Regions from separate parts of the Streptomyces sp. NPDC055400 genome, predicted to be linked through region 1. Evidence: riboswitches for the same ligand, from Rfam matches in the RefSeq annotation. Region 1 holds a riboswitch; the other holds the start of a gene.

What was found. A riboswitch is a leader RNA that binds a small molecule or an ion and turns the genes downstream of it on or off. The one in region 1 is predicted to bind thiamine pyrophosphate.
Region 2: it holds a riboswitch for thiamine pyrophosphate, as region 1 does, so the genes downstream of both, ACWIGU_RS15340 (purine-cytosine permease family protein) here and thiO (glycine oxidase ThiO) in region 1, are expected to answer to the same signal.

The regions. Positions count from the first base shown of each region.
Region 1 is NZ_JBSHLM010000007.1:388,617-403,879, reverse strand. It holds gene thiS (sulfur carrier protein ThiS) at 1-128, opposite strand, end outside; gene thiO (glycine oxidase ThiO) at 125-1,318, opposite strand; TPP riboswitch at 1,316-1,429, opposite strand; gene ACWIGU_RS21250 (hypothetical protein) at 1,482-1,826, shown strand; gene ACWIGU_RS21245 (NAD(P)/FAD-dependent oxidoreductase) at 1,943-3,178, shown strand; gene ACWIGU_RS21240 (Rv2175c family DNA-binding protein) at 3,254-3,619, shown strand; gene thiE (thiamine phosphate synthase) at 3,697-4,344, shown strand; gene metF (methylenetetrahydrofolate reductase [NAD(P)H]) at 4,431-5,351, shown strand; gene ACWIGU_RS21225 (hypothetical protein) at 5,399-6,241, shown strand; gene ACWIGU_RS21220 (phytoene desaturase family protein) at 6,261-7,760, opposite strand; gene ACWIGU_RS21215 (DUF4126 domain-containing protein) at 7,820-8,434, opposite strand; gene ACWIGU_RS21210 (TetR/AcrR family transcriptional regulator) at 8,804-9,412, opposite strand; gene ACWIGU_RS21205 (YhgE/Pip family protein) at 9,448-11,532, opposite strand; gene ACWIGU_RS21200 (ATP-binding cassette domain-containing protein) at 11,504-12,286, opposite strand; gene ACWIGU_RS21195 (SAV_6107 family HEPN domain-containing protein) at 12,447-13,001, shown strand; gene ACWIGU_RS21190 (methyltransferase) at 13,130-13,900, shown strand; gene ACWIGU_RS21185 (DUF3040 domain-containing protein) at 14,175-14,585, shown strand; gene ACWIGU_RS21180 (transglutaminase TgpA family protein) at 14,735-15,263, opposite strand, start outside.
Region 2 is NZ_JBSHLM010000005.1:251,065-266,327, forward strand. It holds gene ACWIGU_RS15305 (TauD/TfdA dioxygenase family protein) at 132-1,097, shown strand; gene ACWIGU_RS15310 (hypothetical protein) at 1,395-1,520, opposite strand; gene ACWIGU_RS15315 (FadR/GntR family transcriptional regulator) at 1,633-2,352, opposite strand; gene ACWIGU_RS15320 (dihydrodipicolinate synthase family protein) at 2,465-3,442, opposite strand; gene ACWIGU_RS15325 (IlvD/Edd family dehydratase) at 3,452-5,200, opposite strand; gene ACWIGU_RS15330 (MFS transporter) at 5,370-6,677, shown strand; gene ACWIGU_RS15335 (serine hydrolase domain-containing protein) at 6,739-7,884, opposite strand; TPP riboswitch at 8,092-8,186, shown strand; gene ACWIGU_RS15340 (purine-cytosine permease family protein) at 8,179-9,618, shown strand; gene thiD (bifunctional hydroxymethylpyrimidine kinase/phosphomethylpyrimidine kinase) at 9,615-10,460, shown strand; gene ACWIGU_RS15350 (potassium channel family protein) at 10,546-12,504, shown strand; gene ACWIGU_RS15355 (serine/threonine-protein kinase) at 12,752-13,828, shown strand; gene ACWIGU_RS15360 (ADP-ribosylglycohydrolase family protein) at 13,908-15,071, shown strand; gene nhaA (Na+/H+ antiporter NhaA) at 15,065-15,263, opposite strand, start outside.

The DNA.
Region 1 (15,263 bases):
TCGTTGAGTGCGGCGGCGACCCCGGACGGCGCGGTGGTCAGCGCCGAGACGAGGGCGTCGAGCGTGGTGCCCGGGGCGACCTGGCGCCCCTCGCCGTTCACGGATACGTGGGTGACGGACACGGTCATACGGACTGCTCCACAGAGACGGGTGCGGGGACGGCGCCGAAGCGCCGCGGGGTGAAGGGGCGGGCCACTTCGGGGAGTTCGCCGGTGGCGAGGACGTGGGCCATGGAGTCGCCGGTGACCGGCGTGAGCAGCACGCCGTTGCGGTAGTGGCCGGTGGCGAGCAGCAGGCCCGGCAGGGCGGTCGGGCCGAGGATCGGGGCGTTGTCGGGAGAGCAGGGGCGCAGGCCCGCGCGGGTCTCCGTGAGCGGCAGCTCCGTGATGCCGGGCACCAGCTCGTGGGCGTCGCGCAGCAGCTCGTAGACGCCGCCCGCGGTGACCGTCGTGTCCCAGCCGAGCTCCTCGCTGGTGGCCCCGACGACGAGTTCGCCGTTGACCCGGGGCACCAGATAGAGGTTGCCGCCGCGCACGACGGCGCGCACGGTGCGGCTCAGGAACGGCGCGTACACCTTCGGCACGGTCAGGCGCAGGACCTGCCCCTTCACCGGGCGTACCGGCGGCAGCACGTCGTCCGGGACTCCGGCGAGGCGGCCGCTGAGGCTGCCGCCGGCGAGGACGACCTGGTCCGCGTCGAGCCCGGTGCCGTCGGCGAGGACCACGCCACGCGCGCCCTCGCGGACGACTGTCAGCCGCTCGGCCCACTGCCGGTGGAACCGCACCCCGGCCCGCTCGCAGGCCGCGACAAGGGCCTTCGCGAGGCGCCTCGGGTCGATCTGGTGGTCACCGTCGACGCGCAGGCCGCCCCGCACGGACGGGGCCAGCATCGGTTCGAGGCGCCGGCACTCACGGCCCGACAGCCACTCCGACTCCAGGCCCGACTTGCGCTGGAGGGCGTGCAGTTCCCGAAGGTGCGCGCGGTCGTCCGCGTCGAGCGCGACGGCGAGGGTGCCGGACGCGCGGTAGCCGAGGTCGAGCCCGGTGGCCTCGGAGAGCTCGGCCGCGAACGCCGGATAGCGGCGCGCGGACTCCACGTTGAGCCCGAGGAGGGTCCGTTCGGCCTCTCCGTAGTGCAGTTCGGTGACGGCGGCGAGCATCCCGGCCGCCACCTGAGCGGCCCCGCCGCCCGGTTCGGGGTCCACGACCGCGGTGCGCAGCCCCCGCTGCGCGGCCCGCCACGCGGTGACGAGACCGATGATCCCGCCGCCCACGACCAGGACGTCGGAGCCTTCCGGGCCTTCTGAAGTACGCGACATGGGCGTCCAGCCCCTCCCTTCGCCGGCATGACCCGGATCAGGTTCGTACGGTCGGAGGCCGTCACAGCCTCCCTCTCAGCCCGGTGCGTCCGGGCTCCCGCGAGTGCTTTACGGTGGCCACCCTAAACCGTTCCCCCGAACCTCAGTAAGGGAGCCCGCCCGCATGGCCCGCTCGCTCGACGGACTCGTCCTCGCCCCGGTCGCCGACCAGGCCCCCGGTCAGGTGGGTACGCGGACGCGGTTCACGTACCACGAGGAGGACGGCCGGATCTGGGCCGAGTACGCGGGCGGGGACGTCGTGCGCGGCCACCTCGTGGGCATCCGTGAGGGCGACCGGATCGACTTCAGGTACGTACAGCTGAAGACTGACGCGACGACCTCCTCCGGGCACTGCGTCTCGCTCGTCGTGGACCTTCCCGACGGGCGGGTGCGGCTGGACGAGACGTGGGAGTGGGAGTCGCAGGCGGGTAGCGGGACGAGCGTCGTCGAAGAGGTCCCGGGCGCCTGACGGCGGGAGCACGGACGGCCGGAGCGGTCAAACCGGCGGCCGGTGTGGAAGACGTCACGGGACCGGAGTGACGCGGCCCGCTGACTGACTGAACGTCAGGTGCATATGGTGATCCGGTGAGCGAGCAGACCCAGAACCAGGCCCCGGTGCCCCGGGCAGGGCGGCACGTCGTCATCGTCGGAGCCGGGATGGCGGGGGTGCAGACCGCCGTGGCCCTGCGCGAACAGGGCTTCACCGGCACCGTCACGCTGATCGGCGCGGAACCCCACCAGCCCTACGACCGGCCTCCGCTGTCCAAGGCCGTCCTGCTCGGCAAGGCCGAGGGTTCCGCCTTCGACGTGGACTTCGAAGCCCTCGACATCACGCTCGAACTGGGCCGCGAGGTCACCGGCGTACGCCCCGCCGAGCACACCCTCGACACCGCCACCGGACCCGCCCCCTACGACGTCCTCGTCCTCGCGACCGGCGCCGAGCCCATCCGGCTGCCCGGCACGGAGGACATCCCCGGTGTCCATCTGCTGCGCACGCTCGACGACGCCGAACGCCTGCGCCCCGTCCTCGCCGCGCAGCGCGCCATCGTCGTCGTCGGCGCGGGCTGGATCGGCGCCGAGTTCGCCACCGCGGCCCGTGAGGCCGGATGCGCGGTCACCGTCGTCGAGGCGGCCGGGCGGCCGCTCGCCGGAGCGCTGCCCGAGGAGGTCGCCGCCCCCATGGCCGCCTGGTACGCGGACGCCGGGGCGGAACTGCGCACCCACGCGCGCGTGGAGCACGTCGAGCCGGGATCCGTGGTCCTCGACGACGGCACCCGGGTGCCCGCAGGCGCCGTGGTCGTCGGCATCGGGGCCCGCCCCGCCACCGGCTGGCTCACCGGCTCCGGCATCACGCTCGGCGCCCACCGAGAAGTCGTGGCGGACAACCGCCTGCGCACCTCCGAGCCCGATGTGTACGCCGTCGGCGACTGCTCGTCCTTCCCTTCGGGCAGATACGGCGAGCGCCTGATGGTCCACCACTGGGACAACGCGCTCCAGGGCCCCCGCACGGTCGCCGCCAACATCATCGGCGAGAACCCGGCGACGTACGACCCCGTGCCGTACTTCTGGTCGGAGCAGTTCGGCCGCTTCGTGCAGTACGCCGGACATCACGCGGCCGCCGACACCACCGTGTGGCGCGGCGACCCGCAGGGCGCGTCCTGGAGCGTGTGCTGGCTGCGCGAGAGCCGGCTCGTCGGCGTCCTCGCCGTGGGCCGCCCGCGCGACCTGGCCCAGGGGCGCAAGCTCATCGAGTCGGGCGCCTGCCTGGACCCGCAGGTCATCGGCGACCCCGCCCGCCCCCTGAAAGCCGCTGTCGTCTGACCGCCCCGCCGGGGCGACCGGGCCTTTTGCGCGGCTGCGTTTCCCACTGTCAGTCCGGGATGGCACGCTTGTCCTGTGACCGAGATTGACGCAAAGATCGATGCTCTCGTCCCCGAGTGGCTCACCCTCCCCGACATCGCCGAGCAGTTCGGCGTGGAGGTGACGCGCGTGCGGCAGCTGGTGAAGGAAGGCCAGGTGATCGCCGTACGCCGTGGGGAGAACAGGGCGCTGCACGTGCCCGCCGCCTTCATCGACGGCGACAAGGTCGTCAAGGGCCTCACCGGGACCCTGACCCTGCTCAGGGACGACGGCTACAACGACGAAGAGATGCTCGAGTGGCTCTTCACCCCCGACCCGACCCTGCCGGGCACCCCCGCGCAGGCGCTGAGCGAGAATCGCGGCACGGAGGTGAAGCGCCGCGCCCAGGCGCTCGCCGTCTGACCTGACAACCGTCCGGCGTGCGGGCCGCGCTCACCGCGGCCCGCCCGCCACCGACCAGGGGGGACTCACCCATGGCCATGGCCGCAACGCAGCGCGCCCAGCTCGCCGACGCCCGGCTGTACCTGTGCACGGACGCCCGCAAGCGCCAGGGCGACCTCCCCGAGTTCCTCGACGCCGTCCTGGCGAACGGCGTGGACATCGTGCAGCTGCGCGACAAGGGCATGGAGGCGGGCGAGGAGCTGGAGCACCTGGCCGTCTTCGCCGACGCCGCCGCCCGCCACGGCAAGCTGTTCGCGGTCAACGACCGGGCGGACGTCGCCCACGCCGCCGGCGCCGACGTCCTGCACCTGGGCCAGGGCGACCTGCCGGTCGCGGCCGCCCGCGCCATCCTCGGCGAGGACGTCCTGATCGGCCGCTCCACGCACGCCGACACGGAGGCCGCCGCGGCCGCTGTCCAGGACGGCGTGGACTACTTCTGCACCGGCCCCTGCTGGCCGACCCCCACCAAGCCCGGCCGGTACGCGCCCGGCCTCGACCTGGTGCGCTACACGGCCTCGCTCGGCACGGACCGCCCCTGGTTCGCGATCGGCGGCATCGACGCGGGCAATCTGGACGAGGTGCTCGAAGCGGGCGCAAGCCGCGTCGTCGTGGTCCGCGCCATCACCGAGGCGGACGACCCGGGCGCGGCGGCGGCCGACTTCGCGAAGCGGCTGCGTACGGCCTGATCCGTTCGGTCGGGCCCCGCCAAGACGTGTGTCCGCTGGGTGGACGGGGATTAGGGACAGAGCCCTCCCGTGGCTAACCTGCCCATATGGCCCTTGGCACCGCTTCCACCAGGACTGATCGCGCACGCACCGTGCGCGACATGCTCGCGACCGGCAAGACGACCTTCTCGTTCGAGTTCTCGGCGCCGAAGACCCCGAAGGGTGAGCGGAACCTCTGGAACGCGCTGCGACGGGTCGAGGCCGTCGCGCCCGACTTCGTCTCCGTGACGTACGGCGCCGGTGGCTCCACCCGCGCGGGCACCGTCCGCGAGACCGAGCAGATCGTCGCCGACACGACCCTGACCCCGGTCGCCCACCTCACGGCCGTCGACCACTCCGTGGCCCAACTGCGCAACATCGTCGGCCAGTACGCGGACGCGGGCATCAGGAACATCCTCGCCGTGCGCGGAGACCCGCCCGGCGACCCCATGGCCGACTGGGTCGCGCACCCCGAGGGCCTGACCTACGCCGCCGAACTGGTCCGGCTCATCAAGGAGGCGGGCGACTTCTGCGTCGGCGTGGCGGCCTTCCCCGCGATGCACCCGCGCTCCGAGGACTGGGACTCCGACGTCCGCCACTTCGTGGACAAGTGCCGGGCGGGCGCGGACTACGCGATCACCCAGATGTTCTTCTACCCGGAGGAATATCTGCGGCTGCGCGACCGGGTCGAGGCGGCGGGTTGCGACACCCCCGTCATCCCGGAGATCATGCCGGTCACGAGCGTGCGCATGCTGGAGCGGCTGCCGCAGCTCAGCAACGCCACGTTTCCGCCCGCCCTGAAAGAGCGCATCCTCACAGCCAAAGACGATCCGGCGGCTGTACGCTCCATTGGCATCGAGTTCGCGACGGAGTTCTGCGCGAAGCTGCTGGACGAGGGCGTTCCGGGTCTGCACTTCATCACGCTGAACAACTCCACGGCGACACTGGAGATCTACGAGAATCTGGGCCTGCACGACCAGCGGGCCTGACCCGGCCGTATTCCACCAGGGGCGGCGGCCGTACGAGAGGGGCGTACATGGGCTGGACGGTCCTCTACATCGCGTTCGGAATCGTCGCGTTGTGGCTGCTCGGTGAGGTACTGCTCCAGTACAAGGCGAGGCTGCGCTTCCGGCTGCTCGCCTTCGTCGGCTTCGTCGGCGTCGTCCTCGGTGTGCTGATCCCGTCGGTGATCGTCATCGGGATCGGTGCCATCACGTTCGCGGTCGGCCAGACGTATGTGACGCTGTCGTTCCGCAGGGGCTTCTCCACGGGCTGGGCGCTCGGCGGGAACCCTGGCGCGAGCAAGCGCCGCAAGCTCAGGGAGCCGGTCCACCAGGACCCGGTCCTGGAGGTCTCCGACCTGGAGTACGAGTCGGCCGCCCCGGACGCCCCCGAGCCCGAGCACGAGTCCGCGGCCGAGGCGACGTCGGTCTACGCGCCGCAGCCGATGCCCGACGACACCGGCCAGTACGGCGTCTACACCCCGGCCGCCGCCCACACGGACTCTGCCGCACAGGGCTACGCCTACGACGCGTACGCGGGCTACGACCAGCAGCAGTACGGCTACGACAACGGCCAGCAGCAGTACGCCGCCTACTCCGACCCGTACATCGGCACGCAGACCTACCCGGCGCAGCCCCAGTACGACGACGCGTACGGCACGGGACAGCAGTACGGCGACCCGTATGCGAACGGCGGCTACGGCATGGAGACGCCGCCCGGCGGGGTCTGGGTGCCCCAGCAGCGCACCGGCGACGACCAGCACCAGCAGTACGGCGGCGAACTGCCCCCGGAGCAGCCCTACCCGTACGAGCAGAACGGCCAGGGCGGCTACGACGGCGGCTCCGGCTACAACGAGCAGCAGCAGTACCGCTACTGAACCCGGCGGGTGTCGCCCGTCACTGCGAGCCGCGGAAGTCCGGGCCCTCCACGATCAGCCCGGCCGCCAGCGCGCCCGACATCCCCGCGTGCGGCAGCCCGCCGCCCGGGTGCGACCAGCCGCCGACGGCGAGCAGGCCCGGAACGAGCGTGCTGTTGGACGCGTGCAGGAGCCGGCCGGAGGCCGCTGCCAGGGCGGGCGCGGGCACCGAACCGCCGTCGGCTCCGGTCGCCTCGGCGACATCCGACGGCGTGCGGACCTCGTGCCACAACAGGCGGTCGCGCAGCCCGGGGACCGCCTGCCCGGCGGCGTCGATGACCCGCTCCACGTCCGCGTCGGTCACGCGCGCGCCGTGCGCCACCGTGACCACCAGCGTGACCACCTCATGGTCCGGGTCCGGCACCACGGAGGCGTCGTCGGGACGCAGGACCGTGACCGTGGGCCGCTGCGCCACCGCCGTGCCCCCGCCGAACAGCGAGGCCAGCTCGTCCTGCCGGTCCGCCGCGTGCACGACCGTCCGGTGCGGGGCGTCGCCGGGACGCGCGCCGCGCAGCGCCAGGAACACCGTCAGACGGCTCGGCAGCGCCGACTGCGGCGCCACGTCGTCCTCGCCCCTGAGCGCCCGCCCGGGCAGCAGCGCTTCGAGGACGCCGGGCGCCACACCGGCGACCACGAAGTCGGCCTCCACGACCCTGCCCCCGGCCAGCTCGACGCCCGCCGCCCGGCCGTCCTTCTCCACGATCCGCGCCACCGGCGCGTCGAACTCGAACTCGACCCTCCGCCGAAGACACCGCTCGTACACGGCCCGCGCCAGCTCCCGCATCCCGCCGCGCACCGCCCAGGTGCCGAACGTCTGCTCCATGTACGGCAGCACGGCCGCGCTCGCCGGAGCCGTACGCGGATCGAGGCCGCACGCGAGCGCGTACTGCTCGAGGAGCGCGACTAGCCGCGGGTCCCCGCCCAGCTCGAGAGTGGCGACCTCGGAGAGCGTCGTCGCCGACAGGTCCTTGCGCAGCATCCGGCGGCGGACCACCGCGGGGTACGGCTCGCGGTCCGCGAGGATCCGCCAGTTCGGCCACAGTGGCTCTTCGAGGAGCGGGCGCCGGGTGCGGTCCCAGGCCTCGCGCGCCCGGTTCATGAACGCCGACCAGTGCGCCCCCGAGCCCTCGCCGAGCGCCGCGTCCAGGGCGTCGGCGATGCCCGCGCGCCGCGCGTTCGCCAGGTCGACCGCCGTGCCGTCCGCGAAGACGTGCCGCACGGCGGGCTCCACCTGGGTCAGCCCGACCGCGTCCTCCAGGGGTTCCTTGCCCGTCTTGATGAACAAGTCCCGGTAGACCGCGGGCAGGTGGAGCAGCCCCGGGCCCGTGTCGAACGAGAAGCCGTCCCGGGCGAAGCCGCCGAGCGCCCCGCCGTACGTCGACGCGCGCTCGTACACCGCCACCCGGTGGCCTGCCACGGCCAGCCGGGCAGCGGCCGCCATCGCGCCCATCCCGGCGCCGATCACCGCAATCCGTGCCATGTCAGCGACTTTATCGGCCCCCACTGACACCCTGGCCGACAGCCCGCCCGGGGGCCGGATCAGCCCGGCGGCGCCCCGGGGTGGTCCGCGATCCGCCGCTCCTCGCGCCGTTGCGCCCGGCGCCGCAGGAACCGCCGGATCCGCGAGATCAGGAAGTACAGCATGAACAGACCGAGGAAGAGCAGGACGGCGGCGATGATCGCGGCCGCCTCGGGATGGAACATGGCGAACGTGATGATCCCGGCGACCCCGAGGTCCTCGGCCGAGCTCACCGCGAAGTTGCTGAACGGCTCGGGCGAGGTGTTGATCGCCATGCGTGTCCCGGCCTTCACGGCGTGGCTGGCCAGCGCCGTCGACCCGCCGACCGCGCCCGCGGCGAGGTCGGACAGCGACCCGCTCTGGCCGGCGAGCAGCGCGCCCACCACCGCACCCGACACCGGCCGGATCACCGTGTGCGCGGTGTCCCAGAGCGAGTCCACGTAAGGGATCTTGTCGGCGACGGCCTCGCACAGGAACAGCACCCCGGCGGCGATGAGCACGTCGGTGCGCTGGAGCGACTCGGGGACTTCGTCGGTCAGCCCGGTCGCGCCGAAGACGCCGAGGAGGAGGACCACCGCGTACGCGTTGATCCCGCTCGCCCAGCCGCTGGTGAAGACCAGGGGGAGTACGGACACGGACGTGATCGTAACCAGTCGGGAACTGCGCGTCCTGGGCCTGAGCACCCAGGCCTGAGTATCCGTACCTAGTACGTGAGATGAGTAGCTGCGCGGATGGGGTCCGACCTGCGCGGACGGGAGAGTGGAGGCACGGAAGGGGGCGCGGCGCCGGTACCGCCGACACGGGGCGGCGGAACAGCGCTTCGCCCCCTTGGCCGCTCCTCCCGCCACGGCGGGGCGAGGTCCGGGGGCCCGCACGACCGACGGGCCCACGGGGGAACACGGGGGATACGGGGAACACGGGGGACGCGCCGGTCCGGTGAGGCCTGAGAATTCGGGCCACGCCGGACCGGCGCTCCGTTGTCTCCCCTTCGCGCTCGGGAGCGGTCAGCGGCCGCCCGTCACGCGTCCCTGGAGCAGCCGCGACAGCGCCGCGTGGACGTCGTCCAGGGAGCGCTCCGGCTGGAAGGCCTGCCAGTCGAGCGCGGCCACCAGGACCATGCCGACCAGCGCGGCCGCCGTCAGCGGGATGTCGATCTCCTCGCTCAGCTCACCGCCCTCGACGGCGTCCCGCAGCACGTCCTCCACGACGGCGACGGCCTCCTGCCTGACCACGGCGAGGGTGGACTGCCAGGCGCGGTTCGTGCGCCACAGCTCGGCCACGTACAGCTGGGTGAAGGCCGGATAGCGGTCGATGAAGACGAGGCCGGCCCGGATCATCGCGTCCAGGGCGTCGATCTTGCTGCCGCCGCTCGCGGCCGTCTTCTCCGACGCCTCGCGCAACGAGGCGGTGAGAAGCCCGACGCCGTGCCGGAGCAGCTCTTCGAAGAGCACCGACTTGCTGGCGAAGTTGTAGTAGACCGTGCCTTTCGCGACCCCGGCACGCTCGGCGATCTCGTCGACCGTGGTGGCCGAGAACCCCTGCTCCGCGATGAGCGTGACCGCGGCCTCGTACAGCTTCTGCCGGGTGGCCTGGCGCCGTGTGCTGCTTTCCATACCCCTGATTCTCACAGGCGGCGGTGCGGGTGCGCTCACAGGCTGAGCTCGGGGTGCAGCCGGTCCAGTGTCCACACCTGCTTGCCGCGGGCGCTCAGCGCCGTCAGGGCCAGCGCGCCGGCCGTGAACGCGGCGAGCACGGCACACGCCTGCCACACGGGTCCGAGGCCGCCGCCCGAGATCAGTCTCCGCAGCGCCTCGACGACGTACGTCATCGGCAGGAAGGGGTGGATCGCGTTGAAGAAGCCGGGGCTCGTCTGCACGGGATACGTGCCGCCCGCCGACGTCAACTGGAGCATCAGGACGGCGAGTACGAGGATCCGGCCCGCCGCTCCGAAGCGGGCGTTCAGCCACTGCACGATCGCCGCGAAGCACGCCGTGACGAGGAACAGGAAGCCGACCGTTCCGGCCGCCCTGACCATCTGGAGCCCCAGCGCCCAGTGCAGCACGGACATCAGGGCGGCCACCTGGAGCACCCCGAGCGCGGCCACGGGCAGCCAGCCGGCCAGCGCGATCCGCCAGGCACTGGCGCCCGCGGCCAGTGCGCGCCGGTTGAGGGGCTGGATCAGCATGTAGGCCACCATCGCGCCGACCCACAGGGACAGCGGGATGAAGTAGGGGGCGAATCCGGTGCCGTAGTTGGGCGCCTTGTGCAGGGACTGCGAGGCGAGCTGGACCGGGTCGGACATGACGCCGGTGCGCTGGTCGCGGTCCTTCTTGTCGTAGTCGGGGATCTGCTTCACCCCGTCGTGGAGCCCGCCGGCCAGCTCTCCGGAGCCGTCGGCCAGCTGGAACATGCCGCCGTTGAGATCGCCGGCGCCCGTCTTCAGCTTGCCGACGCCCGTGTCGAGGTCCGCCGAGCCCGTCTTCGCCGTGCCGAGCCCGGTGTGCAGTTGCTTGGCACCCCTGGCGACCTGGCCCGCGCCCTTGTTGAGGGCATTGATCTTCGAGACGGCGGTGGCCACGTCCTGGTCGAGCGTCGGGGCGTGCTCGGCCAGCGCCTCGGACTGGTGCTGGAGCGTGGCGAGATGGCGGTCGAGGGTGTCCAGGTCGCCGTGGTCGTCCTCGATCAGGACGTTCAGGTCGTCGGCGACCTTCGCCACGTCGGCCGCCGCCACCTTGGCCTTCTTCAGGTCGGGGCAGGCCGCGTCGGGCAGGGGCAGGGTCTCGCAGCGCGCCTTGTAGACCGCGTCCAGGGCTTCGGACCCCGCGTGCGCGCCCTTGGCGGCCGTCGGCGCCGTCTTCACCAGGACGTCGAGGTTGTGCCGGATGCCCTTCGCGGAGTCGGCGACGAGGCGGGCGGTGTCGCCGATCGCCTTCTTGTTGTCCTTCAGGAACGGGCGCACCTGCCCGGCGACGCCGTTGACCTTGTCGGCGAGGAGCTGGGTGCCGTCGGAGACCTGCTTCGAGCCCGACTCCAGGTCCCCCGCGCCCTTGTTCAGCTTCTTGATCCCGCCGGCCAGCTCACCGCTGCCCTTCTTGGCGTCCTTCAGACCGTCCGCCAGGTCCTTGGCCCCCTTCTTCGCCTTGCCGATACCGCCCTTGAGCTGGTCGGCCCCCTTCGCGGCCTTCTTGGTCGCGTCGTGGATGTCGGAGAACGAGATGAAGATCCGGTCGAGGAACGAGCGCGACGCGTTGGTGGACGCGGCCGAACGCACCTCGGAGAACACCGTCCGCGAGATCTGCCCGACGATGTAGTTGTTGGCGTCGTTCGTCCGCACCTGAAGGGCGCCGGTCTCCGGGGTGTCCCCGGAGCTGGACGCGATGCGCTCGCTGAAGTCCGCGGGCATCGTCAGCGACAGGTAGTACGTCCCGTCCTCGACGCCCTTGCGGGCCTGCGCCGCGCTCACCTCGTGCCACTCGAAGGTCTTGCTGTCGCGCAGCCCCTCGGTGATGTCGTCGCCCGCCGCGACCTTCTTGCCCGCGGCCCGCGCCCCCTTGTCGTCGTTGACGAGCGCCACGGGAATCTTGTCGAGCCGCCCGTACGGGTCCCAGAACGACCACAGGTACAGGGCGCCGTACAGCAGGGGCAGCAGCAGGAGCGCGGCGAGCGCGGCGCGCGGCAGCTTCCCCCTGCCGAAGCGCCTGAGCTCAAGCGCGGCCAGCTTCGGCGAGCGCATCCGCCGTCTCCTTCTCGTCGGTCCCGGGATTCTCGGGGCTCTGCTCGTCCGCTTCGTCGCGGGGCGCCGTCGATACGACGACCGCGCCCTTCGGCGCCTCGCTGCACACCGCCACGACCGTCGTGCCGGACTGGGCGACGGACCTCAACAGGTCCCAGACCTGCGTCCGTTCGGCGTCCGAGAGCTTCAGGTCGGTGTCGTCGACGCCGAGCAGCCGCGGCCGCCCGATCAGCGCGAGGGCCACCGACAGCCGGAGCGCCTCGATCCGCTCAAGGTCGCGCACGGCGGTGCGGGTGCCCTTCGGCAGCGCCCCACGGTCGAGGCCCGCGGCGGTCAGCGCGGTGTCGATCCGCAGCCGCGAGGCGGCCGCACGCTCGGCCCGTGGCCGCAGCAGCGTCCGCAGGGAACCGTCGAACCGCCGCTGCAGCAGCGCCCGTTCGCGCAGATGCTCCTCCACCGTCAGCGCGGGATCGAGGTCGGTGACCCCGGGCACATGGGCCAGAGCGCTGATCCGCCGGACCGCGGACAACTGCTTCGGCAGCCGGAAGGGGCCGACGGACGCGGCGCCCTCGGTGGGCCGCATGCGTCCGGTGAGGGCGAGCAGCAGGCAGGTGCGGCCCGACCCGGACGGCCCTTCGACGGCGACGAGCGCCCCGGGCTCCGCGTCGATGCCCACCCCGCGGAACGCCCAGCCGCGCGGGCCCTTGAGCCCGAACCCCTCGGCGCTGACGGCGACCGCGTTCGGACCGTCCATGGTCAGGCCCCCACTTGTTTTGAACTGACTGGTCAGTGCAAAAGCTAGCCCGATCTGTCGCTCGAAGCAAAAGCGCAGGTCAGGGCCGATTGTCAGTGGCGTACTCCACGATGGACACATACGGCCACTGAGCCGTCACGCAGACGACAGGAGGTTCGTCATGGCTGGACATTCAGCAGCGGCCGCACGCCGGCCCCGCGCCACAGGCCCTGCACCCTCGCTGACCGGACCCGCCGCCGACGTCCACCCCGTACTCCGCCGGGCAACTGCCCCTCCCGCCGCTCTCGACCTGCTCGCCCAGGCGCGCACGGGCCTCGACGAGGCGGCCCTCCTCGAAACGCCCAACGAGCGGTACGCCACGGCCCATCTCGCCGCGCTGCGCACCGCGGCCGCCGTACTCGCCGCCCGCGGCCGCCCCGAACCCACGCCCCGACGCCGCGCCCGGATACGGAGCGCCTGGGAAGTGCTCCCCGAGATCGCACCCGAACTGACCGAGTGGAGCGCCCTGTTCGCCTCCGGCGCCACCCGCAGGGCACGCGCCGAAGCGGGCATCCAGGGAGCGGCCGGCATCCGCGACGCGGACGACCTGCTCCGCGACGTCGCGATGTTCCTGCGCCTCGTCGAGCGGATGCTGGTCCTCCAGCCGCTACTGCCCCAGCCCAGGGCGCAGGACGAAGGCCCGGCGGCGGGCCGGGAGGTGCCCGACGTGGGGTGACCGGACAGCTCTCACGAGGCAATAGGGTGGAGGCGCCCGAAGCCTCCACCCATCGCCGTGCCGGTGGGGGAGGAATCCCCATCGCTCCGCAGCCCATGAGCCGGAGCCGCGCCGAGGAGTCACCTGTCGTGTCGGACCCGATGCGCCCCCGCGCTTCTCTCCGTACCGCCGTGGTCTGGGACGTTCTCAAGGACGCCCTCGACCGTCGCGTCAAGGCCACGGGGCGCGAGTCGCTCGACGTGCTCGACACCGGAGGTGGCAGCGGCAACTTCGCGGTGCCCGTGGCCGGCCTCGGTCACCGCGTCACCGTCGTCGACCCCAGCCCGAACGCGCTCTTCGCACTCGAGCGCCGCGCGGCCGAGGCCGGCGTGGCCGACCGCGTGCGCGGGGTGCAGGGCGACGTCTCCGGACTCTTCGACGTCGTCGAGCGCGACGGATACGACGTGGTCCTGTGCCACGGCGTCCTGGAGTACGTCGACGACCCGGCCGAGGGCGTACGCAACGCGGTGGGCGCCCTGCGCTCCTCCGGCGTCCTCAGTCTGCTCGCCGCGGGACTCGGCGGCGCCGTGCTCGCCCGGGCACTCGCCGGGCACTTCAAGGAGGCCCGGCAGGCCCTCGGCGACCCGGCGGGCCGCTGGGGCGACGGCGACCCCGTGCCGCGCCGCTTCAGCGCCGAGCAGCTCACCCGGCTCGTCGGATCCGCGGGCGTCGAGGTCGGCGCGGTGCACGGCGTACGGGTCTTCGCCGACCTCGTGCCGGGCGTCCTCGTGGACACCGAACCGGGAGCCCTCCAGGAGCTCCTCAAGCTGGAGGCCGCCGCCGCCGAGGTGCCCGCCTTCCACTCCGTCGCCACGCAGCTGCACGTCCTCGGCGAGAAGCAGGGGACCCCCGAGGCCTGACTGCCCCCGGTGACGCGCCGCTGATCAGCGGCGCAGCGGCGGATGGAGTACGCCACAGGCCCCCCGCTTCGGCGTCGGGCGCCGTATGATCGAGGGAGCCGGTCCGGCATGACGGGACGGCCGCCGGGGCATTAAGGCCTCAGCGAGCCGGAGCGGAGTGGTGGTCCTGGTTGGCGAAGTTGGCGTAGAGGGGCGGGTTTCACGGGGGCGATTCCCTGCCTATCCTGAAGGGGACCCCCGGTCGCCCCGGCGACTGCACGATGAGGAGGACTCCGTGCCGCTCTCGGAGCACGAGCAGCGAATGCTCGAGCAGATGGAGCGAGCGCTGTACGCCGAAGATCCCAAGTTCGCGACAGCGCTTGAGGGAAGCGGGCTGCGTACGTACACCCGACGTCGGGTCTACCAGGCAGTCGCCGGCTTCCTGGTGGGTATCGCGCTCCTCATGGCCGGAATGGTCGCACAGCAGATCTGGATCAGCGTGGTGGGGTTCCTCGTCATGCTGGGCTGCGCGGTGCTTGCCGTGACCGGATGGCGCAAAGCGCCCAAGCCCGGTGAACAGCCGGCTGCCGGAGCAGCGCCAGGAGCGCCGCCGGCCGCGCGGCGTCAGGGCAAGCAGCGCCGCTCGATGATGAACCGGATCGAGCAGCGCTGGCAGCGGCGCCGAGACGAACAGGGCGGCCACTGAGCCCCCGCCGGACGAAGTCCTCACGGGATCAACGGTCCTCGCAGGAACAGACGTAGCTGAGGGGTGACCACTCACGGGTGGTCACCCCTCAGGCGTATCCGCGCGCCGGCGCCTCAGCGCGCCCGCTTGCGCACGAGCGGCCGACCCCCTCAGCTCTCCTGGCCGGAAGGCCGCCGCGGACGCCGCAGGAGCGTCGATTTCCGGGCCGTCCAGCGGGAGCCCAGCGCCGCCCAGCGCTGCGAAAGGCTCCACGCCACTCGAACGGTCGAGCGCGGTGCGAGCGTCGCCCGCAGCCGGGCCGAGCGGCTCGACTTGGCGTGCAGGCCCTGCTCAAGGCGGCGCACGTCGTCCCCGAGCCCCGCCGTCGGCTGCGGCCTCGGCGCGTAGAGGACCTGCTCCACCGCGGCCGCCACCCGATGCACGGAGTCCGCCGCCACCTGGTCGAGCTGTCCGACGCGGATGATCCGCTCGGCTGCCTTGCGCGGCGTCTGCGACTCGTCCGGTGCGATGCCGTGGTCCCACGCCGTATCGGTCACTTCCAGCCACGCCGCGAGGGCGCGTGCCGCCGCGTCCCCGTCCGTGCGGCCGGGCGAGCCGAGCCGCACCGCCCGTACCCGCCGCCGCCACAGCATCGGGAGCAGCGGCACGAGCACCACCAGCAGTACGCCGAGCGCGATG
Region 2 (15,263 bases), on a different contig from region 1:
AGGCGGACCTGCACCCTCAGACCTCACCCGTAGTGGCTGTGCGCTGCCGCCCTAATTACTTCCGCTCCAAGGCCAATTGGCCGCGACGGGCGACGAACGCGACCTTCGCGCCTCCCGAAAGGACTTCCACCATGACCTCCGCACCCGCCACCGACACCCGCCCCGCCCAGGACTCCGACGACCTTGGCATCACGGTCGAGAAGGTCGGCGGCCGGCTCGGCGCCGTCATCTCCGGCGTACGCCTCGGCGGCGACCTCCCGCCCGCGACGGTCGCTGCCGTCCGCTCCGCACTGCTGCGCCACAAAGTCGTCTTCTTCCGTGGCCAGGACCACCTCGACGAGGACAGCCACGAGGCGTTCGGCCGGCTCCTCGGCACACCCGTCGCCCACCCCACCGTCCCGTCCGTGGACGGGCGTTACTCGTTCCCGATCGACTCGGACCACGGAGGACGCGCCAACCAGTGGCACACGGACGTCACCTTCGTGCCCGCCTACCCGGCGTTCTCCATCCTGCGTGCCGTGACCGTACCGCCCTACGGCGGGAACACCCTGTGGGCCAACACGGCCACCGCCTACGCTCATCTGCCCGAGTCACTGCGCACGCTCGCCGACGGTCTGCGCGCCGTGCACTCCAACGACTACGACTACGCGGCGCTGCGCCCGGACGCCGTGCCGGAGCAGCTCGAGCGGTTCCGTGAGGTGTTCGCGTCGACCAAGTTCCTCACCGAGCACCCGGTGGTCCGCGTGCACCCGGAGACCGATGAGCGCGTGCTGCTGCTCGGCAACTTCGTGCAGCGCATCGCCGGCCTGACCGGCCGGGACTCACGCGCGCTCGTCGACCTGTTCCAGTCGCACATCGAGCGCCCCGAGAACACGGTGCGCTGGCAGTGGCGGGCGGGGGACGTCGCCATCTGGGACAACCGCGCCACGCAGCACTACGGCGTGGACGACTCCGACGACCACGAGCGCAAGCTGCGCCGGGTGACGATCGACGGCGACGTGCCCGTGGGCGTCGACGGCCGTTCCTCAGTGCTCCTGTCCCCCGAGTCAGTGCCGGACCCGGCCTTCGGCATCGCTTCGGGGAACTCGGCCGCGTAAGACCCGTCGGCCCGCGGTTCGCCTCACCCTGCGTTCCCGTGATGCTCACCGGCGGCCGGTGAGCATCACGGGCATTCAACAGACGCCTCACGAACCGGTTTGCGAAATCCCTCTGGACGCGGCCTGCCCCCGTAGGGTCGGGCCCTCGGGCAGCGAGACGGACGCGCCGTGCCGTCGGCGACCTGTCGCACCCAGCTCCGCACACCGGGTGCGGCTACCTTCCTGACCACCGCCCGAGGCCGCGTCGGCATCGCGACGACGAGCTTCGGCATCGTCCGGCCGGTGCACGACCGGACCCTACGCGACGGCCGGACTGGAACCCGGGGCTTCGCCGTCGGTGAGGCACTCGCGGGACCCCAACTCGCCCGTCTGCCCGACCGTTTCGGCCAGACCCGGGTCCAGCGACCGGTGCTGCTCACTCACGCCGCGGCGGTGACTGCGCTGCTCTGTCCGGTGGCGAGCGATGCCCCGGACCACCTGCTGACGACGGCGGGAGTCCCGCAAAGCGATCAAGGGGACTGGTTGCGCCCGCTCCTCAGACCCCGTACCCGCACGACCCGCCCGCCAGTAGGTCCTCGACCTCGCTGTGGGCGGCGTTGACGATGGCCGTCACCGCTTGCGCCGCTTCGGCCGGGCGGCCCGCGGCTACCGCCTCGGCCACCTCCTGGTGGCGGCGTACGGCAGCCATGTCGATGTCGTGCGGCATCAGGGACAGCTCGCGACGGGCCACGAGGAGTTCCTCCGTCACCTCCGCGAGCTGGGCGAACATGCCGTTGCCCGAGGCGCCGAGCAGCGCTCGGTGGAAGGCCGCGTCCGCGTCGACGAAGCCGGCGCTGTCGCCGGCCCGGGCCGCGCTCGCCATGACACGGGCGTGCTCCGACAGCGACTGCCGGGCCGCCGTGTCACCGCCCGCCGCGGCGAGGGCCGCCGCGGACGGCTCCACCGCGGCGCGCAGCTCCGCCAGTTCGCGCAGCTGGACCTCGCGGCGGGGCGAGGCGAGGCGCCAGCGGATGACCTGGGGGTCGTAGAGGTTCCACTCGGGCATCGGGCGGACCGTGATGCCGATGCGCGGGCGGCTGGTCACCGCCCGCTTGGACTCGAGCACTCGGACGGCCTCGCGCGCGACCGTGCGCGAGACGCCGTACCGCTCCTGGACGTCCTCCAGGCGCAGGACCTCTCCGGCGCGGATCTCGTCCGCCGCGAGGGACAGGCCGATCCGGTCGACCACCTGCCCGTGCAGGCCCTGAAGTTCCACGCCACTCCCTGGGTCGTCGTGTGCATCGTGTGCCGGTGATCCCGTCCGGTGCGTTGTCGATTGTCACACCTCCGGTGGGAATCGGAGCACCGGGTGTGGCGTGCCCGCGGCATCATCGCAGCAGCTCAGGCACCAATTCGGCGAACTCGGCGCAGAACCGGTCGATCATGGCGGTCTCCTCGCCGTCCAGGGTGTGCCCGGGTGCCCGGCAGTGCGCGGAGCCGAACCAGCCGCGGCGCACGGAGATCTCCTTCTCGGCCGCGACGATCAGCTCGACGCCCTGCATCCAGTAGGAGAGGTACGGCGTCATGCGGGTGTGCAGGGCGACGGCGCCCTGCTCGTCGCCGCGTTCCCAGCGGCGCCACAGCTCCACGTACAACTCCGTGAAGGAGCAGCCCGGTTGGACGCCGATCGCGCCGCGGCGCAGGGCGTCGGGGAGCTGGAGGCCGGCGTAGCCGACGAGGGCGGGCAGCGGGCGTTCTCCCTGGGCGAGTGCCGCGATGAGGCGTCCGGGCGGGGCCGACTCGACCTTCACCCAGCGGAGGTTGGGGTGTTCCGCGGCGAGGGTGTGCAGGGTGGGTGCGTCCAGTGCGGTGCCTGTCTGGGCAGGGGCGTACTGGACGACGACGGGCAGCGGGTCGACGGCGGCGAGCACCGATCGTACGTGGGTGAGTACGGCGTCCCGTGAGGGACCGAGGAAGTGCGGCGGCAGGACGTTGACCGCGTCGGCCCCGCGCTCGGCGGCGCCGACGGCCTGGGCGACGGCGTGCCGGGTGGCGTGGTCGGGGACGGACACGATCGCGGCGGCGTCCGCGCGGCCGCGCGTGCGCTCCAGGAGCAGGCCGGTGAGCAGGTCCCGCTCCCCCGCGTCGAGCTTGTGGAACTCGCTCGCGAAGCCCGGGAACATCACGGAGCCGGCGCCGGTGGCGAGGACGCGGTCGACGACCGTGGCGAAGCCGTCGGGGTCGAGCGCGCCGTCGTCGTGGAAGGGGACTTCGAGTACGGGCGAGACGCCCCGGACGAGGGCGTCGACGTCCTTCGTCAACTTCTCTGTATCTTCCGTCAACGTCCCTGATATCTCATCACTCATGACGGGTCCTCAGAAGGCCTGGCGGGGCGGGGCGGAGTCGCTGGCGCCGACCAGGAAGTCGAGGTCCACGCCCGTGTCGGCCTGGGTGACGTGCTGGGTGTAGAGGTAGGTCCAGCCGCGGTCGGCGGGCGGTGCCGGCGGCTGCCACTCGGTGCGGCGTCGCTCCAGTTCCGTGTCCTCGACCAGTACGTCGAGGCGTCGCGCGGGCACGTCGAGGCGTACGTCGTCCCCGGTGCGTACGAGGGCGAGCGGGCCGCCGACCGCGGCCTCGGGCGCGACGTGCAGGACGCAGGTGCCGAAGGCGGTGCCGGACATGCGGGCGTCGGAGATGCGGACCAAGTCGCGCACTCCGGCGTCCAGGAGCTTCTTCGGGAGCTGGAGGTTGCCGACCTCGGGCATGCCGGGGTAGCCCTTGGGGCCGGTGTTGCGGACGATGAGGACGGTGTCGGCGGTGACGTCCAGGTCGGGGTCCTCGGCGACGGCGAGGTAGTCCTCCAGCGAGTCGAAGACGAGCGCGGGCCCGGTGTGGCTGAGCAGCTTCGGGTCGGCGGCCGACTGCTTGATGACGGCGCCGTTCGGGGCGAGGTTGCCGCGCAGGACGGCGGTGCCGGTGCCGGCGGGCTGCACCGGGCGGTCCATGGGGCGGATCACCTCACGGTCGTGGACCTGCGCGCCCTCGCAGTTGTCGACGAGGCCGCGTCCGGTGACGGTGACCGTGTCGCGGTGGAGCTGGTCGCGCAGGTCGTTGACGAGCGCGGGCAGTCCGCCGGCGTACGCGAACTCCTCCATGAGGAAGCGACCCGACGGCATCAGGTCGATCAGCAGCGGGAGTTCGGCGCCGAGTCGGTCGAAGTCGTCGAGGGCGAGCGGCACGCCGAGGCGGCCCGCGATGGCGAGGAGGTGGACGACGGCGTTGGTGGAGCCGCCGATGGCCGCGTTGATCCGGACGGCGTTCTCGAAGGCGGCGCGCGTCATGATGCGCCCCGGGGTGAGGTCGCTGCCGGCGAGTACGACGGCGCGGGCGCCGGTCTCCTCGGCGAGGGTGCCGCGGCGTGCGTCGACGGCGGGCAGGCCCGAGCCGCCGGGGAGCATCATGCCGAGGGCCTCGGTCAGGCACGCCATGGTGGAGGCGGTGCCCATCGTCATGCAGTGACCGGCGCTGCGGTTGAGGGAGCTCTCGAACTCGGTGAACTCCTCCTGGGTGATGGTCCCGGCCCGCAGTTCCTCGGTCATGCGCCAGATGTCCGTGCCGGAGCCGACATTACGGCCCTGGAAGCGCCCGTTGAGCATCGGGCCGCCGGTGAAGACGATCGCGGGGACACCGGCGCTCGCGGCGCCCATGAGGGCGGCGGGGCTGGTCTTGTCGCAGCCGGTGAGCAGGACGACGGCGTCGAGGGGGTTGGCGCGTATCTGCTCCTCGATCTCCATCGCGGCGAGGTTGCGGTAGAGCATCGAGGTGGGACGCAGGAACGGCTCGCCCAGGGACATGGCGGGGAATTCGAGGGGGAAGCCGCCGGCCTGGAGGACGCCGCGCTTCACGGCGTCCGCGATGAGCTGGAGGTGGCCGTTACAGGGCGTCAGTTCGGAGAAGGTGTTGCAGATGCCGATGACCGGGCGGCCGTCGAAGTTGTGGCCGCCGCGGCCCATCGCGCGCAGATGGTGGCGGGAGATGAAGCCGTTCTTGCCGCCGTCGCCGAACCAGGCGCGGGAGCGCAGCGGCACCTCGCTGTCGGCGGGCGTGGGTTCGAGCGCGGCCATGTGTGGTCCTTCCGGTGCGATGCCGGGGCCGTGACCGCGGCCGTGATCAAGCCGTGTCCGACGCACCCCTTCAATGGTGCTATCAAATCACGATACGGTCCCCGGCGTGTCCAGAGGATCGACGCGGATCCGGCACGATCGACCTGGGAGAGCCGTGGAATCGACAGTCATGAAAACGGTGACCTGGCGGCTGATGCCGTTCCTGGTGCTGCTGTATCTGGTGGCGTACATAGACCGGTCCAACGTCGGCTTCGCCAAGCTGACGCTCCAGGACCAACTCGGCCTGTCGAACGCCGCGTTCACCTTCGGCCAGGTGGCGTTCTTCATCGCCTACGCGATCTTCGAGGTGCCCAGCAACGTCTACCTCGACCGCTTCGGCGCGCGCCGCTGGTTCACCCGCATCATGCTCAGCTGGGGCGTGGTGACCGTACTGACGGCGCTGGTCACCAACGACTGGCAGTTCTACGCCGCGCGCTTCCTGCTCGGCGTAGCCGAGGCCGGCTTCTACCCGGGAGTCCTCTACTACCTCACCAAGTGGTACCCGTACCGCTACCGGGCCCGCATGACCGGCTGGTTCATGATGTCCGCGCCGCTCGCCTTCATCATCGGCAACCCCGTGATGGGCGCGCTCGACGACCTCGACGGCACGTTCGGGCTCGAAGGCTGGCAGTGGATCTTCATCGCGACGGGCCTGCCGGCGATCGTGCTCGGCTTCGTCACCCTGCGGCTCCTGCCCGACGGTCCCGAGGGCGTACGCTGGCTGGCGGCCGAGGAGCGGGCGTGGATCGCCGGTGAACTCGCCGCCGAGGCCGACGCGTTGGGCGAGCGGGGACACGGCAGTCCGCTGCGCGCGCTGCGCGACAAGCGCGTACTCCTGCTGTCGCTCTTCTACCTGTGCTTCCCGCTGGGCGCCTACGGGCTGAGCTTCTGGCTGCCGACGATCGTCGACGGCTTCGGCGGCCTCTCCACGACGGCCACCGGCTTCATCACCGCCATCCCGTACGTCTTCGTGGCCATCGGCCTGTACGTCGTGCCGAAGCTCGCCGACCGCAGCGGCACCCGCTATCCGTGGATCGCGGGCACCGCCGCCGTCGGCGCCCTCGGTCTCGCGGCCAGCGCCCTGACCGGCAACCACGTACTGCAGATGGCCTTCATCAGCCTTGCGGCGATGTGCATCTTCGCGGGGCAGCCGGTGCTGTGGTCGCTCCCCTCACGCTTCCTGACGGGTATTCAGGCGGCGTCCGGCATCGCGGTGATCAACGCCGTCGGCAACCTGGGCGGCGGCTTCGGGCCGATGGGAATCGGCGTGGTCGTCGACCGTACGGGGTCGGCCGTGGGCGGGCTGTGGTTCCTGGTCGCCGCCATGGCCATCGCGGCGGTCGCCACGCCGGGGATCCGGCGGCTCGTCGAGGGCGGGCCCGTGGTCGCCCACGCGCCCGACACGTCGGCGACGGCTCAGGGGCGCACAAGGGTCTGAACGCGGTGAAGGCGACGGGACGCGGTGGGGCGACGGGCTCCCCACCCCCACCGCGACGGCGTCACGCCCCGAGGCACTCGCGCACAGCCGTGATCAGACGGTTGGCGCGGGCGTCTCCGTGGCCGATCATGCGGTTGGCCACATAAGCGAAGCCGACCCCGAACTCGTCGTCACCGAAGGCGAATTGGCCTCCGGCGCCGTCGTTGCCGAAGCTGCGGTCACCGAGCATCGGACGGAAGGACGGCGAGTCGAGCAGGAAGCCCGAGCCCCAGCGCGCTCCGGCGTCAAAACCGAGCCAGCTCTCGCCGGAGGACAGCTCGCGCAGCGCGTCGCTCACCGTCGCCTCCGTGAGCAGCCGTTCGCGGCCCTCGATTCCGGTGACAGCCGCCGCGTAGAGCCCGGCGAGTCCGCTCGCTGAGCCGACGGCGCCGGCCCCGGGGAGTTCCATGGCGTGCAGCGCGGGGTCGTTCCAGCCATGCGGCTCGTCGAGGCCCGGGAACACCAGGGCGCCGTTCATCGTCACGATGCGCGTGAGCAGATGCTCGGGCCCGGGCATCCCGGGCCGCCCCTCGGCCTCGACGAGCCGGGCCACGCGTTCCGTCTCGTCGGCGGGCAGACCGATCCAGGCCCGCAGCCCGAGTGGGTCACCGACCGCTCGGCGGACGTACGCGCCCGGCGTGAGGCCCGTGATGCGCCGGATCACCTCGCCGACAAGGAATCCGAAGACACGGCCGTGATACTCGTACGCGGTGCCCGGCTCCCACAGCGGCTTCTGCTCCTCGATCGCGCGGATCACCGGCGTCCACTCGGCGATCTCCTCGAAGGACAGCATCCGGTCGAGGGCGGGGACGCCTGCTCGGTGCCCAAGCACCATGCGCGAGGAAATGACCTCCTTGCCCTGCTGCGCGAACTCGGGCCAGTACCGGCTCACCGGGGCGTCGAGGTCGAGCCGGCCCTCCTGGGCGAGGAGATGCGCGCTCAGGCTCACCAGACCCTTGGCGACCGAGAAGACGGGGACGGCGGTGTCCTGTTCCCAGGCGCGCCCGGTCCGCTCGTCCGCGACGCCGCCCCACAGGTCGACGACCTTCCGTCCGCCGGCGAACACCGTGACGGTGGCGCCGAGTTCGGGGAACTCCGCGAAGTTCCGCGCGAACACGTCGGCGACGGCCCCGAACCGTTCATCGGCCCCACCGTGACGCTGTTTCATCGTTCCCCGTCCTCCGCGTGTCCCTGCGGTCGCGGAGCCGCCGGTCACGTGTGCCCGCGCCGTCCGCGATCTTCGGATCGATCACGGTACGGGGGTGCGCCGCGCACCTCGAACGAATTACGCGCGGCGGGGTGCGCGCCGTCCACGCGGCGGACGCCGCCCTCCCCCGGGGTTGCCTCCTCGAACAGGGAAGCTACCCTTGCCGACGTACCGGACACGGGGTGCCCCGCACGAGGGCTGAGATCACACCCGTCGAACCTGAACCAGTTAGCACTGGCGGAGGGATGTCAGCCAATGTCGTTGCCCCATGCCCCGAGCAGCACCGGGACCACCGGACCGCGCTCCGTCTTCGACGGGCGCATGCCCGCCGCGCCCGGTGATCTGCGCGTCGAGGCGCGCGGGATCGCGCCGGTCCCCGAGACCCACCGCTACGGCGGCGCCGGACGCCTGTTCACCGTGTGGTTCGCCCCGAACCTGACCATGACCGGCGTCTTCACCGGCACCGTCGGCATCGCACTCGGCCTGGACTTCGGCACCGCGCTGGCCGCCGTCGTCATCGGCACCCTCGTCGGTGCCGTGCCCACCGCGTATCTCGGTACGTGGGGCAGCGCGACCGGCGCGGGGCAGCTCCCGCTGGCGCGGCTCGCGTTCGGCCGGGCCGTCGCGGTGCCCGGCGCCCTGCAGTGGCTGTCGTCGGTCGCCTGGGACGCGCTGATCGGCCTCTTCGGCGGTGACGCGCTCGCCCGGCTGTGCGGCTGGCCGTTCTGGGTCGGCGTGCTCGTGATGATGCTGGCGCAGGGCGCGCTGGGCGTGCTCGGCTACGAGGCCGTCCACCGGCTCCAGAAGCTGATGACCTTCGTGCTGGCCGCCGCCTTCGTGGTCCTCGCCGTCAAGCTTCTCGACGGTGTCCACCCGGTCACCCACGGAGCCGCGCACGGCGCCGACCGGGCCGGCGCGTTCGTCCTGACCAGCACGATCGCGCTCAGCCTGTCCCTGTCCTGGGCCCCCTACGCCAGCGACTTCAGCCGTTACCTGCCGGCGGCCACATCCCGTCAGCGCATGTTCTGGTTCACGCTCCTCGGCGTCACCGTTTCCTTCGTCGCTGTCCAGGCGCTGGGGCTGTGGGGCGCCTCCGTCTTCACCGACCAGACCGCACGCGGCGTCGACGAGCTGCTCGGCGGGGGCGTTCTCGGCTCCTTCGGGCTGCTCGCCGTGGCGCTGGCGGCCCTGTGCAGCAACGCCATGAACGACTACAGCGGGTCGCTGGCCCTGCAGACCATAGGCATCCGGATCCCGCGGCCGCTCGCGGCGGCGCTCGCCGCGGTGCTCGGCTTCCCGCTGGTGCTGTGGATGCACGCCGCCGACACCACGGCCCGGTTCCAGAACGTGCTGCTGTTCGTCGGCTACTGGATCCCCGGCTTCGTCGCTGTCGTGGCCGTCGACTGGTTCGCGCGCGCCAGGGCCCGGGGCGGCGCGCCGGTCGACCTGGCCGCCGAGTCCGCCCGGCCGCAGCCCTGGTGGCCCGGGCTCCTCGCCTTCGTCGCCGCCTTCGCCGCCGCGGTCCCGTTCATGGACAGCGGCCTGTACGTGGGCCCGGTCGCAAAGTCCCTGCACGGCGCCGACCTCGCGTACTACGTGGCCTTCGTCGCCGCGCTCGTCGTGTACGCGCCCCTGAGGCTGCGCCGCCCGACCGCTGACGCCCAGACTGCACCGCACGAGGAGGCCCGCACATGACCGCGCCCGCGAGCACCGGACGCGTCGCGCCGCCCCGCGTCCTGACCGTCGCCGGATCGGACTCGGGCGGTGGCGCCGGGATCCAGGCCGACCTCAAGACGATGCTGGCGCTCGGCGCCCACGGCATGAGCGTCCTGACGGCCGTCACCGCGCAGAACTCCCTGGGGGTCCAGGGAGCGTGGGAACTCCCCGTCGACGCGGTGCGCACGCAGTACCGCAGCGTCGTGGACGACATCGGCGTCCAGGCGGTCAAGACCGGGATGCTCTCGTCACCGGTCCTCGTCGAGGCGGTGGCCGAACTGCTCGCCGGCACGGACGCCCCCGTGGTCGTGGACCCGGTGAGCGTCTCCAAGCACGGCGATCCACTGCTCGCCGAGGACGCGCTGGACGCCGTACGCACGAAGCTGCTGCCGGTCGCGACGGTGGCCACGCCGAATCTGGACGAGGTGGCGCAGCTGACCGGCCTCGCCGTCACGGACGACGACGGCATGCGCCGGGCCGCGGCACGGCTCCTGTCGTTCGGCCCGCGCTGGGTGGTCGTCAAGGGCGGCCACCTGCCCGGGGCGGCTGTGGACCTGCTCACCGACGGCACGGAGGAGCACTGGCTGCGCGCTCCCCGCCACGACAACCGGCACACGCACGGCACGGGTTGCACCCTGGCGTCGGCCGTCGCCGTGGGCCTCGCCCACGGCCTGCCCGTGCCGGAGTCCGTCCGGCTGGCGAAGGAGTACGTCACGGGGGCGATCGCCGCCGGGTTCGCACTGGGGTCGGGCATCGGGCCGGTGGACCACGGGTGGCGCCTGCCGGGCGACCGGTCCGTGGCCACAGAGGGACGGGACTAGGGCACGTGGTGCGCTCAACACGCCCACCTGCACACAATCAGGGCCCGACGTGCGTGCCCGCCCTCCCGTCCACTTGACTGTTGCCATGACCACCCTGCCCCGCCAGCCTCAACAGGCCCCGCCGACCGGCCACATGATCGTGTGCGGTGGTGACGCGCTCGCCGAGCGGCTCGCCGCCGAACTGCGCGCCGTATACGGCGAGCGGGTCACCGTCGTGGTGCCCTCCGTACGCGTCACCAGGCAGGGCGCCGGTCCGGCCGGACGGGCGCGGGCCGCCGCCCTGCTCTCGCGGATGCAGGCGGTCATGAGCCGTACCGTGTCCACCGTGGCCGGCGACAGCGTTCCGCCGCCGCGGGTCATGGAGGCGCCGGAACTCGACGAGGAGGCGCTGGCCGAGGCCGGTGTGGCCGACGCCGCCGCGCTGGCCCTCGTACACGGCGACGACGAGACCAACATCCGGGCCGCCCTGGCCGCCCGCCGTCTCAACCCCCAGCTGCGCCTGGTCATCCGGCTCTACAACCGCAAGCTCGGCCAGCACCTGGAACACCTCCTCGACCAGGCCGCCGCGCTGTCCGCCCCCGGCGTCGACCCCGAGGCACTGGACACCACGACGACCGTCCTGTCCGACGCCGACACCGCCGCACCGGCGCTCGCGGCCACCGCCGTCGCCGGTACCAGCAAGGTCGTCCAGGCCGACGGGCTCCTGCTGCGCGCCGTGGAGCGCACCCCGCCGGGCCGGGGCGAGGTCGCCGACCCCGGCCTGTGCACCCTCGCCCTGCTGTCCGCGACCGCCAACGACCCGGCGGGCGCCGAGGGTTCGGACGTGGGCGGCGCCGAGGGCCCGCTGCTGCTGCCCGACGAACGCACGGTCGCCGCCGCGACCGGGCGTGGCACGGTGGTCCTGGAGGCCGTCTCCCCCACGGTCGCCACTCCCAACGGCCGTGCGAGCAGCCGCCGTATGCCCCTCGGCTCGCTGTTCTCGCGCCGGCTGCGCTGGTCCCTCGCCGGTCTCGTCACGAGCGTCCTCGGCCTGGCCGTCGCCTCCTGGGCCACCACCGGCGGCCACCCGCTGCACGCCGGATACCTCACGCTCCTCGACCTGTTCGCCATCGACGACCCGGCCATCGGGGAGCCGCTCGCCCGTCAGCTCCTCCAACTCCTCACGGGGCTCGCCGGACTGCTCCTTCTGCCCGTACTCCTCGCGGCGGTCCTGGAAGCGCTCGGCACCTTCCGTACGGCATCGGCCCTGCGCCGCCCGCCGCGCGGCCTGTCGGGTCACGTCGTGCTCCTCGGTCTCGGCAAGATCGGCACCCGGGTGCTGGCCCGACTGCGTGAACTCGGCATCCCCGTCGTCTGCGTGGAGGAGGACCCCGAGGCCCGCGGCGTCGCCCTCGCCCGCCGCCTGCGCGTGCCGACCGTCATCGGCGACGTCACCCAGGAAGGAGTCCTGGAGGCCGCCAAGGTGCACCGCGCCCACGCCCTTCTCGCCCTCACCAGCAGTGACATCACCAACCTCGAGGCCGCGCTGCACGCGCGGTCGGTCAAGCCCGATCTGCGGGTGGCGCTGCGCCTGTTCGACGACGGTTTCGCGACCGCCGTCTACCGCACGCTCCGCTCCGCGCATCCCCGGGCCCTGACCCGCAGCCGGAGCGTCTCCACGCTCGCCGCACCCGCGTTCGCGGGCGCCATGATGGGCCGCCAGATCCTAGGCGCCATCCCCGTCGAGCGCAGCGTGCTGCTCTTCGCCGCCCTCGATGTGGCGGGACATCCGCTGCTCGACGGCCGGACCGTCGCCGACTCGTTCCGGGCCGGTGCCTGGCGGGTGATCGCGCTCGACGCGACGGCGCCGAGCGAGCGGCGCCCCGACCTGGCCGCGTCCCCCGCCGACGACGACCCCGACCGCCCCACCGGTCTCGTGTGGGACCTTCACCCCGGTTACCTGCTGCGCCCGGAGGACCGCGTGGTGCTGGCCGCGACGCGCCAGGGCCTGGCCGAACTCCTGCGGCACGGCCCCCTGGCCCGTACTCGTGCAGGCGCCCCCTAGGAAGCACAGTGCCCGGTGTGATCACCACCTCTCGCCTTCTGTACGAGCCACCCGGCGAAGTGTGATCACCGGCTCTCCGCGCGCCTTATCCTTGATCCCGCCACACCCCTCCCGCTCGTCCTCGCGCTCGCGCGGGGCGAAGTACGTTCCGTGGCAACCAATTTGACGGGGCTGTCTCTCAAGGGTGGTGCGCAGGTTGTTGCTGGCGGATCGGTACCGGTTGCACAAGGCGATAGGCCGCGGCGGTATGGGTGAGGTGTGGCAGGCGACGGACGAGATGCTCGGCCGGCCCGTGGCCGTGAAGCTGCTCCTCGCGCAGGACGCGGATCCGTCCGCGGCGGCCAGATTCCGCATGGAGGCGCAGACTTCGGCGTCGCTCAGCCATCCGCACGTGGTGGGTGTCTACGACTTCGGCTCGTGGGAGCAACGCTTCTACCTCGTCATGGAACTCGTCGAGGGCGGCAGTCTGGCCCACGAGACGGCGGGCGGCGCGCGGCTGACGCCGGAGCGCGTGGCCGACATCGCGACCGGCGCGGCCGCCGGTCTCGCGGCCGCCCACCGCCAGGGCGTGGTGCACCGGGACATCAAGCCGGGCAATCTGCTGCTCACCCCCGACGGCACGGTCAAGCTGGGCGACTTCGGCATCGCCCGCTTCCTGGACGATCCCGCCGCCGGGCTCACCACCACCGGGCAGATCGTGGGCACCGGCCTGTATCTGGCGCCCGAGCGCGCCCTCGGCAAGAACGCGGGCCCGCCGTCCGACGTGTACTCGCTGGGCTGCGTGCTCTATCAACTCCTCACCGGAAACCCGCCGTTCCGCGCCGACACGGCAACCGGCCTGCTCTACCAGCACGTGGACGCCGCGCCCGTGGCCCCGGGGCGGCTCGGCGTCCGGCTGCCCCCGTCGTTCGAGAACTATCTGCTCGGCCTGCTGGCCAAGCAGCCGGAGGACCGGCCGACGGCCCAGGAGGTCACGGACTGGTTCCGTACGGATGCCTGGCAGGGCCGTCCCGAACCCCTCCCGGAGCCCGTTCCGGTGACCCCCGCCCCTGCGCCCGTGCCGCACCGTCACGCCGCCCCGGAGATCCGGACCACCTCCACGACCTATCAGCTGCCGTCGTCCGGCCGGACGTCACACCGCGGGGCGGTCCGGCGCGGCGGCGTCATGGCGGCGGCGAGACGCAGACCCAGAACCATCGGGGCCATCGCCGCCGCCGCTCTCTTCGTCGCGTCCCTCCTGATCGGCATGGCGTGGTTCGCCCCCGACGACAGCGCCGCGACCACACCCACGGGCGCGCCGTCGCCCGCCGCCTCCGCGCACTGACGGGGCTCCCGTTCCGGCGGAGCACACTGCGGCGACGATGGGGTGCGCCGTCTGCTGACCGACCACCATGGAGTTCACCGTGCACACCCGATCCTGGGCCGATCTCGCAGTCCACCGCAGCCGGGTACGCGGTTGTCTCCTCGGCGGCGCGATCGGTGACGCGCTCGGGTACCCCGTCGAGTTCCTCTCCCTCGACGCGATCCGCGCCACACACGGCCCGGCCGGGGTCACCGGCCTGGTGCCCGACGCCGACGGTGTGACGGGCCGGGTCAGCGACGACACCCAGATGACCCTGTTCACCGCCGAGGGGCATCTGCGGGGGTACTGCCGCACCCGGGACCGCGGCATCGGCGGCGCGGAGGCGCACATCGTGCGCGACGCGTATCTTCGGTGGCTGGAGACGCAGAACCACCCCGGTCCGCCGCCCGCCGACGACCTGCGCCACCGCATCGGGTGGCTGCGGCACGAGCCCTGGCTGTACGCGCGCCGCGCCCCCGGCAACGCCTGCCTGAGCGGCATCGAGGCGGGCTTCGCCCCCGAGCCGTACGGGAAGCCCACCGGTGAGCCGGGGCCGGTGAACCCGGACTCCAAGGGCTGCGGCGCCGTCATGCGCTCCGCGCCCTTCGGCCTGACGGACCTGGGTGCCCGCCGGTCCTTCGAACTCGCCGCCCAGTGCGCCCAGATCACGCACGGACACCCCACCGGCTACCTCGCCTCCGGTGCGTTCGCCGCCCTCATCAGCCACCTCGTCGACGGCGAGTCCCTGGAGGGCGCGGTGCTGCGCACCCTGCGGCTGCTCGCCGGTTACCGGGGCCACGAGGAGACCACGGCCGCGCTGGGCCGGGCCGTCGCGCTCGCCGAGGAGGCGGGCGACGCGACCCCGGAGAGGGTCGAGACGCTCGGCGCCGGATGGGTCGCGGAGGAGGCCCTCGCCATCGGGGTGTACGCGGCGATGGCCCGCACCCGTCCGCAGACCTTCCACGTCGGCAAGGAGGGCACGGTGTGCAACCCGAAGCCGCCGCGCACCCCGATCGAGGCCGCGTTCCTGCTCTCGGTCAACCACTCGGGCGACAGCGACTCCACGGGCTCCGTGTGCGGCAACATCCTCGGCGCGCTTCACGGTGACGTGCACCTCCCGCACCCGTGGCTGACGGAGATCGAGGGACGTACCGCCGTCGCCCGGCTCGGCGACGACATCGCGGCCGAGATCCGGCCCGGCGAGAAGCGTCCCTGGAACTACTGACGCCGCGACCCGCGCCTGCCGGCCAGCACCGCCCGCTCCTTCGCCGCGCGCACCGACGCCGACAGCCCGTCGATGTCGTACGCCCCATGATGGCGCCGACCGTTGACGAAGAACGTGGGGGTGCCCGAGACGCTGCTGAGGTCGGCCGACTCGAGGTCCTCCGCAACCCGTCCCCCGCCGCTGTGGGCCCGC